Regions from separate parts of the Roseomonas gilardii genome, predicted to be linked through region 3. Evidence: riboswitches for the same ligand, from Rfam matches in the RefSeq annotation. Region 3 holds a riboswitch; each other region holds the start of a gene.
What was found. Region 3 has a riboswitch for cobalamin ahead of RGI145_RS10010 (5-methyltetrahydropteroyltriglutamate--homocysteine S-methyltransferase). Riboswitches for the same ligand answer to the same signal wherever they lie in the genome.
Positions count from the first base shown of each region.

Region 1 (4,330 bases), 850 kb from region 3:
CGAACAGGAAGGATAGCGCCGCCAGGACGAAGATCAGCACCACCAGGCTCCAGACCAGCAGTTCCACGGGCGGGCTATCCATTGGCCCCCCGCCACGCGCGATGGCGGTCCAGGGAGACGCGTTCCGGATCGGCGGCAGACCCCGTCGCTGACGGGGCCGGAGCCTCCGCGCGGTCACATATCGCGATACCGGAACGAAATCCAGCACGGAAGCCTTCCGCGTGTCGCCGTGCCCGCCCGGTTCCGACCGCGTCGCTGGACAGGCGGAACGGGCATCCCGCCTGCTCCGGCCATCGCCTTACCTCACGCGGCCGGTCTTGCTCTGACGCGGGGCTGGCATCGCCGCCGGCACACCACCATCCGGGCGATCCCCCGTGGCGGTCCCCATGCCCTCGCCCCCATCCAGGCTGGAACCGGGCAGCCATCGCTCGCGGTACGAATCCCATTCGGCCTTGCTGTCGCAGATCAGGCGCAGCAAATCCTGCGGCACCGACTTCGCGATGCCATCGCCGAAAACCCCGTCGCCGAACTGCTTTCTGAGGCTCTGCCGCAACCACAGATCGAAAGGGTCCGTGGGCCTCGGAGGCGGTGGCGGGCGGGAAGAATCTGCCGTCATGCCGGACCTCGCCGTGGAAAGGAACACCGCTTGAACGCCCGACGAGGCTCCGGGCTTCCCGCGATGCGGCGGGATCAGGGTTACCCTGCGCGCCGCCATGGCTGGGCGCGGCATCAAGGCACCCAGCATGGAAAGGCAGGCCGGGCGCTACTCCGGCAACCACGACCCGTGGGCGGCAGGGGACAGGCTCATGGTCCGGGGCGCCGCCGTCATCAGGGGGAACGGCGTCCCGCGGGGGCTGCTCCCCCGATCTGCGCGGGCAGGATGCGGAACCCTCCTCCTCCGCCACAAGCGACGCGCCTACGCGGCAGATCCCATGGCGCCTCATGTCCTGTAACATGACGCCCGGCGGCATACGGAACCCGCGCATCCGCCCCCTCATGGCCAGGCGCCACCCTCCGGCAGCGGCTTCCAGCCGATGGGCGCGATGCGCACCCCGCCCGGCGCGAACCAGGCGAATTCCCCCCGCCGCGCCTCCGTCGTCCCCGTGCTGCGCGGCAGCCAGCGGAACACCGCCGGCACCTCGCCCAGGATCACATCCAGCACCAGCACCGGCACGTTCTGGAGGCCGGGGAAATTGCCCATGCGCCGCCAGCCCCCCTGACGGATCGGCTCCCGCACCGTCCAGGGCAGATCGCCTGCCCCCCACCCGGCATCATTCGCCGGGATCCCGCCCCCGGGCCGGTTCATCGGCACACCCTGCGCCAGCACGCCCCGAATCGGTGCCTCCCGATCGTCGCCCCCGCCCTGCATCTGGCCGATCACGCGCACACCGCCTCGGCTGCCCGATCGGCAGCCATGTCCAGCGCGTCCTGCAGCACCGCCGCGTGAAAGGCAGCCGTCCCCCCATCGGGCAGGATCGGCCGCCCGGCCACCGCCACACCCCGCGCGAAGGGCAAGGGGATCAGCATCCGGTCCCAGGTGCCGATCCGGTGCATCGGCAGGGCATGCGCCGCGCAGGGGACCACCGGCACACCGGCCATGGCGGCCAGCCGCACCGCGCCCTCCGACACCCGCCGCCGCGGCCCGCGCGGCCCGTCCGGCACCACCACGGCGATCGAACCCTGGCGAAGCCCGTCCAGCAGCCGACGGGCCGCCACCGTGCCGCCACGCGAGGAACTGCCCGCCACGGCGCACAGGCCGAAGCGCTGCAGCATGCGCCCGATCATGCCACCGTCGCGGCTGCGCGAAACCAGCACCAGCCCCTGCTTGCGCGGCACCCCGGCCTGCGCCGACTGCCAGAAGGCACTCCAGGCCAGCGGCATCAGCGGCAGGCATTCATGCCAGAAGGCCAGCACGAAGCCCTGCTCCCGGTCCGTCAGTTCACGCAGATGCTCCGTGCCGCGCAGCTCCCAGCGGATCGTCCGCTGGCAGAGGGTCAGATAGCAGGAAGGAAGCCAGGTCACCGCCCGACTGCGCAGCAGGGCCTTCCCCAGCCGCCGCCATGGGCGCTTCCATCGCCGCCCCAATGCGCCTCCGGACGGCCGCTTCCGGAAGGCCTGCCACCGATTCGGCATACCGTCATGGTCAGACACGCCGCGTTTACTCCGTGGGAAAATTTCCCACAAACCATAGGTCCCGCGCTTCGTAACGGCCTCTCCGGACTCCGCGCGCCTGCCATGCGCCCCCGCTCGACCCCGCCACCCCTGCGGGCACACCATCCCGCCCCGTACCTGACCCTGGAAACCGCCGCGCCCCTGGGCCGCGAACCAGCTCTTCCTTCCTGACCCCCTTCACCCCTAACCTCGCCCCGTGCCGGTCCCGCGCGAGCGGGCGAAAAGGGAACGCCGTGCGCCCGCTCCATACGGGCAAGTCGGCGGCTGCCCCCGCAACTGTCAGCGGCGAGCTGGCGGCCTTTCCACCTCCGCCGAGGGGTGGGCCACTGGAAGCCCACGGGCTTCCGGGAAGGCAGGCCGCCCGCCAACGCGCCGCGAGCCAGGAGACCTGCCGGCACAGCGACACACCTTCATGGCCCCCGCGGGGCGCGGCGGCCGGAGACATCACGATGCACAACAGCCTGTCCCACCCCGCCGGCCTCGCCGCCCGACCCGCTTCCCGCCTCCTCGCCGTCCTGCTCAGCGCCGCACTGGGGGCCGTGCTGCTCTGGGGCGTCGGCTTCGCCCATGCCAATGCCCTGCACAATGCCGCGCATGACACGCGCCATTCGAATGGCTTCCCCTGCCACTGAGGCATGGTCATGCAGTTCTTCCCGAGAATCCTCCTCACCGCCCTGCTGGCCGGGCTGTTGTCCGGCGCGGTGGCCACGGTGCTGCACAATCTCGGCACCGTGCCGATCATCCTGCAGGCCGAAACCTACGAGCAGGCCGCCGAGGCTCCTGCCCACCACGCCACGACAGCCCCGTCTCAAGACCACGCCTCCGCGCCGCTCTCCCAGGAGGCCCATGCGCATGACGACGAGGGCTGGTCACCTGCCGATGGCGCGGAACGCATCGCCTACACCCTGCTGGCAGACCTGCTGACCGGGATCGGCTTCGCTCTCCTCCTGGTCTCGGGCTTCGCCCTACGCGCACCACCTGGTGGCGACCGTTCCATCGGCTGGCGCCAGGGCCTGTTCTGGGGCTTGGCCGGCTTCGCGGTCTTCACCCTGGCCCCGGGCCTCGGCCTACCGCCGGAACTTCCCGGCACCGAGGCCGCACCCCTGGCCGAGCGGCAGCTCTGGTGGCTGGCCACCGCCGCCCTGACCGCCATGGCACTGGCGCTGATCGCTTTCACCCGGAAGCCGGGCTGGGCCGCGCTGGCGATCCTCCTCCTGCTCCTGCCGCACCTCGTCGGTGCGCCGCAGCCGGCGGAACACGCCGCCCTCGCCCCACCGGACCTGGCGCGGCGCTTCCTGGTGACCGCCACGGCGACGAGCCTGCTCTTCTGGGCCGTCCTGGGCACCACCGCCGGCTGGCTCTATGGCCGGCCCGCCCGGCAGACGGCCTGACGCGGCCCGTGACAGCGGAAAGGCCGCCCCGCGCGGCCTTTCCCGCACCGCCCGCCTCCCGGCGGCACAGCATGGAACCCTCCCCCGGCTGCGGTGTTGTCCGGGAGACGGCGCCCGGCACGGCGCGAGCACCACCTCCGGACAAGGGGATCCAGACCATGGACCAGCCAGCCACCCAGCCCATGCCCTATGGCAACCAGCCCTATGACAGTCAGCTTCCTGCCCGCACCAACGGGGATGGCGATGCCACGCTCAGCCTGGGCCAGCGCGCCATCTATGTCGTGGCCGGCCTCGCGCTCGCCGCCGCCGGCGCGAAGCCCCGGCCCAACCCGCTGCTGAACATCCTGGCCCTGGGCGCCGGCTCCTATCTCGCCTGGCGCGGAGCCGAAGGCACCGATCCGGTCAAGGCCGCCTATCTGCGGCATTTCGGCTGACGCCACCGGGGGTCCTGGCCTTGCCCACGGCCCCCTTCCCCTCTCGAACGAGCCGGCGCATCCTTGGCAAGGGGAAGCGGACTTGGCTCCGACCGAAAGGGTCCGCGTCGTCAGAAGACTCGCTGCCAGGAGAGCGAAAGCCAAAGCGGTCGCAGGTGGCAGCCCCCATACCGGCCCCGACCGCAACAGGATAGGCTGGGAGCCATGACCGAAGACGCTGTCGCCAAGACCGAGACCCTGGCCCGCCACCTGCGGGAGCAGGATCACCATGCCGAGGCCGACCGCCTGCAGGCCGCGATACAGGAGCGAAAGGGCGGCAACGCCTTCCTGGAA
Region 1 covers NZ_CP015583.1:3,042,984-3,047,313, forward strand. Annotated here, with positions in the region: gene RGI145_RS14010 (hypothetical protein) at 299-553, opposite strand; gene RGI145_RS14015 (hypothetical protein) at 995-1,381, opposite strand; gene RGI145_RS14020 (lysophospholipid acyltransferase family protein) at 1,378-2,022, opposite strand; cobalamin riboswitch at 2,356-2,582, shown strand; gene RGI145_RS14025 (CbtB domain-containing protein) at 2,622-2,804, shown strand; gene RGI145_RS14030 (CbtA family protein) at 2,814-3,563, shown strand; gene RGI145_RS14035 (hypothetical protein) at 3,722-3,997, shown strand; gene RGI145_RS14040 (hypothetical protein) at 4,202-4,330, shown strand, end outside.
Region 1: linked by a shared signal. The riboswitch ahead of RGI145_RS14025 (CbtB domain-containing protein) and the one ahead of RGI145_RS10010 (5-methyltetrahydropteroyltriglutamate--homocysteine S-methyltransferase) in region 3 are both predicted to bind cobalamin.

Region 2 (4,330 bases), 660 kb from region 3:
GCGCCCCGGCCAGGGCGGCGACCGGCGCGGTGTCTCCGGCCAGGAGATGCGAGCGGTAGAAGGTGATGGCAGCAACCGGACCTTCCCCGCCAGCATCCCCCGGCAGTTCGTGCTCGCCCCAGGCGGGGAGGGACCGTGGCGGCGGGGGCAGGGCCGCAAGCGGATCGCGCGCCAGCGCCGCCATGAAGCGCAGCGCCGCCCCGGCATTCTCCGGCCCGCCGGCGGCGAAACCCGCATCCAGCCAGCGCCAGGCGGGTTCCGGCAGGGTGGAGAGGGCACGCAGCCGCGCATCGTCCCGTCCGTCGCCCGGCAGCAGCGCGAGCGCGATCCCCTCCCGCCGCGCCAGCGCCGCCAGTTCCTCGGCGCCATAGCGCCAGTAGTCGAGCCCGCCCAGCAACCGCGCCATCACGCAGCGCGACGCGGCCAGCGTGTTCTCCAGATAGAGATCGACCGAAAGCGGATGGCGCAGCCGCCCCAGGCTGGCGAGCCGCAGTTCGGGCCGCTCGCCCTCCATCCCCGCCCAGGCCGTGGCGGCGGCGCCGAGATCGGCGTCGGAGAAGGAGAGCACCACCAGCTCCGCGGGCGCCTGGCCGAGATCGACGGCGGCATCCGCCTCGTCCAGGCTGCGCGTCTCGCGGACCAGCAGGTGCATGGCGCGGCCCGCTCCCTCAGCCCATCAGCGCGGCGGCGATGGCGTCCCGGTCCAGCCCGGTCTGCCCGATCACCACGAGCTGCCCCTGGCGCGCCTCGCCCGGCGCCCAGGCGCGGTCGAACTGGTGGCTGAAACGGGTGCCGACACCCTGCACGGCGAGGCGCAGCGGCTTGCCGGCGATGGCGGCGAAGCCCTTCATCCGCAGCACGTCATGTGCCTCCGCCACCGCGCGCAGCCGCGCCACCAGCGCCTCGGGCGAGTCCAGCTCGGGCAGCGGCAGGGCGAAGCTGGTGAAGTCGTCATGCTCGTGCGCGCCATCCTCGGCATCGTGGTGCGAGGGGCGGGCGGCGAGGTCGTCCTCGGCGGCGGCGTTGAGGCCGAGCAGGATGGCGGGATCGAGCTTCCCGTCGCGGGCGGGCACGACCTTCACCGCGCGCGGGATGGCGCCCGCGATCCCGGCGCGCAGCCGCGCGGTGGCGGCCTCGTCCAGCAGGTCGGTCTTGTTCAGCACCACGAGGTCCGCGGCCAGGAGCTGATCCTCATAGACCTCCGCCAGCGGGTTGTCGTGGTCCAGCGACGGGTCCTCCGCGCGCTGCGCCGCCACCGCCTCCGGGTCCTCGGCGAAGCGGCCATCGGCCACGGCGGGGCCGTCCACCACCGTCACCACGCCGTCCACCGTGACGCGGGAGCGGATGCCGGGCCAGTTGAAGGCCTTGATCAGCGGCTTCGGCAGGGCGAGGCCGGAGGTCTCGATCAGGATATGCTCCGGCGGGTTCGGCCGGTCGAGCAGGGCCTGCATGGTGGGCAGGAACTCGTCGGCCACGGTGCAGCAGAGGCAGCCATTGGCCAGCTCGACGATGTTCTCCTCTTCGCAGCCCTCGATGCCGCAGCTCCGCAGCGTCTCGCCGTCGATGCCCAGCGCGCCGAACTCGTTGACGATGATGGCGATGCGGCGGCCGCGCGCATGGGCCATCAGGTGGCGCACCAGCGTGGTCTTCCCGGCGCCGAGGAAGCCGGTGACGATGGTGGCGGGGATCTTTGTGGCGGTGGCGCTCACGCGGCGTTCTCCGGTGCGGTCTGGGTGGGTTCGGCGGGCTCCGGCGCGGCGAAGGGCGGCACGCGGCCGAGCACGACCTGTTTCAGGGAGGCGGGGCGCTTCGAGGGCATGACCACCCCCGTGCGGGAGGCTGCGAACAGCGCGCCGTAATCCAGCAGGTCCCCCGCCTGTTCCGGCAGGAGGCGGCCCAGCAGGTACTGCCACTTGCCCGCCGCGGCGAGGGCGGCGGCGCAGCCCTGCTCGCAGGAGGCCATGCAGGTGGCGGCGCGCAGCCGCACCGGGCTGTCCGGCCGCGCCGCCAGGGCTTCGGCCACGGCGTCGTGCAGCCGCTGGCCCTCGGGCACGTCGCCCTCGCGCAGATCGAGTCCGGCGCGGCAGGTGATGCAGACATGGAGCAGGACAGGCTCGGCCAAACGGGGCACCCCAGGGATCGACACGCGCATGGGATGCCGACCGCTCCCATTGCCCCCTCCGGTCGGGGAAGCCGGGAACCGATGGCCGCCGGCCAGGGGGCCGGGGCGCATCGCCGATGCCGGGGCACCCCGCCCGGCGTCACGATCCATCCCGCCGGGACAAGCCCGGTGGGGATGATGGCAGGTCTCCTGGCTCGCGGATCAGGCGCGGCCTGCCGGCCTTCCCGGCACGCCGCCCCATTCCCGGGGCCGGCACGCCAGTGGCGGATTGGCAGGCCGCTCTCCGCTCACAGTTGCGGGGGCAGCCGCGGATTCGGGCCGCACGACCCTCACCGCATTCCCTTTTCACCCCCGCCCCGGGCATTGTCGGTGGCATCGGCCCATGGCGGGGGACCATCGGCTGCGGGGGTAGTCTTGGCGGCCCGGCCCTGTCAATGGAAAGCCATGGCTGCCGATTCCCCCGACACCCCCATGCTGACCCTGGTCCTGGGCGGCACCCGTTCCGGCAAGAGCCGCCACGCGGAGACCCTCCTCGCCGCCCTGCCGAAACCCTGGCTCTACATCGCCACGGCCCAGGCCTTCGACGAGGAGATGCGCGCCCGCATCGCCGAGCACCGCGCCCGCCGCGGTCCGGAATGGGAAACGGTGGAGGCGCCGCTCGACCTGCCCGCCGCCCTGCTGCGCGCCCGGCACCGCCCGGTGCTGGTGGACTGCCTGACGCTCTGGCTGAGCAACCTGATCCTGGGCGAGCGCGACCTGGAGGCGGCGGCGGTGGCGCTGGAAACGGCGCTGGCGCAGCGTTCCGCCCCGGCGGTGCTGGTCTCCAACGAGGTCGGCCTCGGCATCGTGCCCGAGAACGCCCTGGCCCGGCGCTTCCGCGACGCGGCGGGTATCCTGCACCAGCGCCTGGCGGAACGGGCGGAGCGCGTGGTCTTCACCGTCGCCGGCCTGCCCATGGTGGTGAAGTGAGCGACACGGAGGAAGCCGCCCGCCACCGCGCGAAGATGGAGAAGCGCAAGGCGGTGCAGGATGCCGAGGTGGCCTCGAAGACCATCGAGAAGGGCCTGCTGCTGGTGAACACCGGCCCCGGCAAGGGCAAGTCCACCGCCGCCTTCGGCCTGCTGCTGCGCATGCTGGGCCATGGGCGGCCCTGCGGCGTGGTGCAGTTCATCAAGGGCGCCTGGAGCACGGGCGAGCGCCATGTGCTGGAAGGCTTCGGCCCCTTGGTGGAGTGGCACAGCATGGGCGAGGGCTTCACCTGGGAAACGCAGGACCGCGCCCGCGACGTGGCGGCGGCGGAGGCGGCCTGGGCGAAGGCCCTGGCGCTGATGGCGCGGGAGGACCTCGCCCTGCTGGTGCTGGACGAGCTCTGCATCGCGCTGCGCTACGGCTATCTCGGCACCGACGCCGTGGTGGCGGCGCTGCGGGCACGGCGGCCCTCGCTGCATGTCGTCGCCACCGGCCGCAACGCCCCGCCGGCGCTGGTCGAAGCGGCGGACCTCGTCACCGAGATGGGGCTGGTGAAGCACCATTTCGCGGCGGGGGTGAAGGCGCAGCAGGGGATCGAGTTCTGATGTCCGTGGCCCTGATGTTCCAGGGCACCGGTTCCTCGGTCGGCAAGTCGCTGCTGGTGGCGGGGCTGGCGCGTCTCTTCGCGCAGCGCGGGCTGCGGGTGCGGCCCTTCAAGCCGCAGAACATGTCCAACAACGCCGCCGTCACGGCCGATGGCGGGGAGATCGGCCGCGCCCAGGCCCTCCAGGCGCGGGCGGCCGGCGTGGCGCCCAGCGTCCACATGAACCCCGTGCTGCTCAAGCCGCAGAGCGAGACCGGCTCCCAGGTCGTGGTGCAGGGCCACGTCCTCGCCACGGCGCGGGCCCGCGAATACCAGGCGATGAAGCCCCAACTCATGCCCCATGTCCTCGACAGCTTCGCGCGGCTGCGGGCCGAGGCCGACCTCGTGCTGGTGGAGGGGGCCGGCAGCGCCTCCGAGATCAACCTGCGCGCGGGCGACATCGCCAATATGGGCTTCGCCCGCGCCACCGGCACGCCGGTCGTGCTGGTGGGCGATATCGACCGGGGCGGGGTGATCGCCAGCCTCGTCGGCACCCAGGCGGTTCTGCCGCCGGAGGATGCGGCGATGATCCGCGGCTTCCTGGTGAACCGGATGCGCGGCGACCCGACGCTGTTCGAGGCGGGGATGCGCGCGAT
Region 2 covers NZ_CP015583.1:1,535,507-1,539,836, forward strand. Annotated here, with positions in the region: gene cobN (cobaltochelatase subunit CobN) at 1-652, opposite strand, end outside; gene cobW (cobalamin biosynthesis protein CobW) at 669-1,709, opposite strand; gene RGI145_RS06935 (DUF1636 family protein) at 1,706-2,152, opposite strand; cobalamin riboswitch at 2,285-2,535, opposite strand; gene cobU (bifunctional adenosylcobinamide kinase/adenosylcobinamide-phosphate guanylyltransferase) at 2,567-3,091, shown strand; gene cobO (cob(I)yrinic acid a,c-diamide adenosyltransferase) at 3,088-3,696, shown strand; gene RGI145_RS06950 (cobyric acid synthase) at 3,696-4,330, shown strand, end outside.
Region 2: linked by a shared signal. The riboswitch ahead of RGI145_RS06935 (DUF1636 family protein) and the one ahead of RGI145_RS10010 (5-methyltetrahydropteroyltriglutamate--homocysteine S-methyltransferase) in region 3 are both predicted to bind cobalamin.

Region 3 (4,330 bases):
TGGACTGGCTGACGGCGCAGGCGGAGGCGGCGCGGCCGAAATGGCCGTGATCCGCCAGGGCGACGAGGTAGCGGAGCTGTTGCGGACTGGGATAGGCGGTCATCGGCGCAGTCGATCATAAGGACGAAAACTATTCATTTGAACCCTTGCTGCACCTGCGTCATACCCGGCCACGGCGCGGGGGCGGGAATCAGCCTCCGACCGGATGGGTCAGAGGGATTGTCCTTGGGGATCGCCCTTGGGGATCGCCCTCGCGGCGCCGTCCGGAAGCGACCGAATTCTTTTGGGAAGAGGATCACTGCATGCTGACCGTCGGCGACAAGTTCCCGTCCTTCCAGCTCACCGCCGTGAAGGGTGGCCCCGAGGGGCTAAACATGAACACCGCCTTCACCGAGGTCTCCGATGCCTCCGAGGCCGGCAAGTGGAAGATCGTCTTCTTCTGGCCGAAGGACTTCACCTTCGTCTGCCCGACCGAGATCGTGGCCTTCGGCAAGCTGAACACGGATTTCAGCGACCGTGACGCCGTCGTCTATGGCGTGTCGATCGACAGCGAGTTCGTGCACATGAACTGGCGCACGCACCATGCCGACCTGAAGGACCTGCCCTTCGCCATGCTCGCCGACATCAAGCGCGAGCTGTCGACGGCCTGCGGCATCCTCGACAAGAACGCCGGCGTGGCGCTGCGCGCGACCTTCATCGTGGACCCGGAGGGGATCATCCGCTTCGCCTCCGTCAACGACCTGAACGTCGGCCGCAACCCGCAGGAAGTGCTCCGCGTCCTCGACGCGCTGCAGACGGACGAGCTGTGCCCCTGCAACTGGAAGCAGGGCGAAGAGGTCCTGAAGCCGGCCGCCTGAGGCCCGCTTCCACGGATTGACCGCGCTCCGGGGGTTTCGCGCCCCCGGGGACGGTGTGCCGAGCCGGCCGCCCCGTTCCCCCGTCCAGGGAGAACCGTTCCGCGAAAGCCGCGGGAACCGGGCGCATGGGCGCCCCCGAGGGCCGGCTCCGCCCACCGAACACAACCGGAGAGGAGTTCACAGGATGTCGCTCGACGCCCTGCGCAACATGCTGCCCGAATATGCCAAGGACCTGAAGCTGAACCTCGGCTCGCTCGCCGCCGAGACGCTCCTGACGGAGCAGCAGCTGGCCGGCACCTTCATCGCCAGCGCGCTCGCCTCGCGCAATGCCGCGGTGACGAAGAACATCGTCGCCGAGTTCGGCCCGAAGCTGTCGCCCGAGGCGCTGAACGCGGCCAAGGCGTCGGCGGCGATCATGGGCATGAACAATGTCTATTACCGCTTCACGCATCTGGTGCATGGCGACTACGCCACCATGCCGGCCAAGCTGCGCATGAACGTCATGGCCCGGCCGGGCGTGGAAAAGGTGGATTTCGAGCTCTGGTCGCTCGCCGTTTCCGCCATCAACGGCTGCGGCATGTGCATGGAGAGCCACGAGAAGGTGGTGCGCCAGCATGGGATGACGCAGGAGCAGGTGCAGGCTTCCGTGCGCATCGCCTCGGTGGTGCATGCCGTCGCGGCGGTGCTGGACGGCGAGGCCGCGCTAGCGGGCTGAGGACCCTTTCCACCCCTCCGGAGGGTGGATGGCCAAGGATCGGGAAGGGCCGGTGCCGGACAGGGCACCGGCCCTTTTCCGTTCCGGCCTCCGCGGAGCCCGCCGCCCCTTCCGGGAAGGCCGCGCCTCCCCTACACCGGAGGGCGATGGTTCCCTCGCGGATTAAAACGGGAACATGGTGCGAAGCCATGGCTGCCCCCGCAACTGTCGGCGCCGAGCCACCGCCAAGGGCCACCGGGTTCACCCCCGGGAAGGCGGCGGATGGTGATGACGCGCGAGCCAGGAGACCTGCCATCATTGACGTCAGCGCGGCCACGCCGGACGGGGTGTTCCGGCGGAGCAGAAGGGACGAAGGCCCACCCCGGCGACGGGGTGCGGGGCCGGGAGACCGGGGCCGTGATGACAAGAAGACGTCAGGAGAAACCCCATGTCCGCCAGCACAGCCACCCGCGACGCCGCCCGTACGGGGGCCGATGGCAGGCCCTGCCAGCCGCCCGCCTTTCCATCCTTCCGCGCCGACCATGTCGGCAGCCTGCTGCGCCCCGCCGCGCTGCGTGAGGCCCGCCAGGCGCGCGCCGAAGGGAAGCTCTCCGCCGAGGCGCTGCGCCAGGTGGAGGACGAGCAGATCGCCCGGGTGGTGGCGAAGCAGGAATCGGTCGGCCTGCGCGCCGCCACGGATGGCGAGTACCGCCGCGCCTACTGGCATTACGACTTCCTGGGCGGGCTGGACGGGATCGAGATCTACGAGCCCGAGGACAAGGTCCAGTTCAAGGGCGCGACGCTCGGCCACAAGCTGCGGGTGAACGGCCGGATCGGCTGGAAGCCCAGCATGATCGAGGATTTCCGCTTCACCGCCGGCTGCACCTGCAACGCCATCGCCAAGCAGACCATCCCCTCCCCCAGCGTGGTGCATTTCCGCGGCGGGCGGGAGGCGATCGCGCGCGACGTGTATCCGGACATGGACGGGTTCTTTGACGATCTGGGGCGGACCTATGAGGAGGCGGTGAAGGCCTTCCATGCCGCCGGCTGCCGCTATCTCCAGCTCGACGAGGTCAACATCGCCTATCTGTGCGATCCGGAGCAGATCGAGGGGCTGAAGCGGCGCGGCGAGCATGTGGAGGGGCTGCTCGACATCTATGCCGGCATGATCAACCGCGCGACCCGGGCGCGGCCGGCCGGCATGGCGATGAGCATGCATCTTTGCCGGGGCAACTTCCAGTCCACCTTCGTGGCCTCCGGCGGCTATGAGCCGGTGGCCGAGGTGCTGTTCAACGCCATCGACATCGATGCCTATTTCATGGAGTTCGACGACGAGCGTTCGGGCGGCTTCGAGCCGCTGCGCTTCGTGCCACGCGGGAAGAAGGTCGTCGTGCTGGGCATCGTCACCAGCAAGAACGGCGTGCTGGAAAGCAAGGACGAGCTGAAGCGCCGCATCGACGAGGCGGCGAAGTTCCTGCCGCTGGAGCAGCTCGCCATCAGCCCGCAATGCGGCTTCGCCAGCACCCAGGAGGGGAACAAGCTCTCCGAGGACCAGCAATGGGCCAAGCTGCGGCTCTGCGCCGAACTGGCCGAGGAAATCTGGGGTCGCTGAGGCCGGGATCAGCGGGATCGGGGCGGCGCGTCCGCCCCACTTTCCCGAAGGCATGGCCGGAAGGGTGACGGCGGGGCACCGCTGGCCATGCCAGCCCCGCAACAAGCGCGGGGCGACCGGGAGTGTCCGTGACCGGCGCGCCGCTTTCCGGATGTGGAAAGCGGCGATGCCGCGGGCACGAATGGCCGCGTTGCGCTGAAACGGCAGGTTTTCAGGGGGTTCGTGGTGGGCGCGACAGGGATTGAACCTGTGACCTTCCCCGTGTCAGGGGGACGCTCTCCCGCTGAGCTACGCGCCCGCTCGCGGTGTGGCGCCCCTGTATCGCGGCCCGGTGGGTTTAGCAAGATGCCGCGCGTGACGTTCCGCATCGCGGCATGTAAGAAAGTCAGGATGGATCTGCCGCCGCCTGAGAATGTCGCGCCGCTGACCGAGCCGCCCTTCATTCTCTCGCGGCCCGGGCATCAGGCCATTCCGCTGGTTTTCGCCTCGCCCCATTCCGGGCGGAGCTATCCGGCCGACCTGCTGCGCAGCACGCGGCTGGACCCGCTGACGCTGCGGCGGTCCGAGGACAGCTTCGTGGACCAGATCTTCGCGGCGGCCCCGGAATTCGGCGCGCCGCTGCTCGCCGCGACCTTTCCCCGCGTCTATTGCGACGCGAATCGCGAGCCCTGGGAGCTGGACCCCGGGATGTTCGACGAGCCCCTGCCGGAATGGGTGAACACCGCCTCCCCCCGGGTCGGGGCCGGGCTGGGCACCATCGCCCGCGTCACCGGGACGGGGGAGAATGTCTATGACCGGCGCCTCCGCTTCACCGAGGCGATGGACCGGGTGCAGAACCTGTGGGAGCCCTATCACAGCGCCCTGGCCTCGCTGATCGAGGAAACGCGGCACCGCTTCGGCTTCTGCCTGCTGATCGACTGCCATTCCATGCCCTCCAGCGTTCCCGCCGCGGGGCGCACGGACATGATCCTGGGAGATGCGCATGGCACCGCCTGCTCCCCCCGCGCGACACGGGCGGTGGAGGATGGGCTGCTGTCGCTGGGCTACCGCGTCCGGCGGAACGATCCCTATGCCGGCGGCTATGTGACCCGCCATTACGGCCGGCCACGCCAGCATGTGCATGCGCTGCAGATCGAGATCTCGCGCGGCCTGTACATGGATGAGCGG
Region 3 covers NZ_CP015583.1:2,191,777-2,196,106, forward strand. Annotated here, with positions in the region: gene RGI145_RS09995 (LysR substrate-binding domain-containing protein) at 1-103, opposite strand, end outside; gene RGI145_RS10000 (peroxiredoxin) at 303-857, shown strand; gene RGI145_RS10005 (alkylhydroperoxidase, AhpD family) at 1,042-1,572, shown strand; cobalamin riboswitch at 1,703-1,882, shown strand; gene RGI145_RS10010 (5-methyltetrahydropteroyltriglutamate--homocysteine S-methyltransferase) at 2,000-3,163, shown strand; tRNA gene RGI145_RS10015 (tRNA-Val) at 3,387-3,461, opposite strand; gene RGI145_RS10020 (N-formylglutamate amidohydrolase) at 3,554-4,330, shown strand, end outside.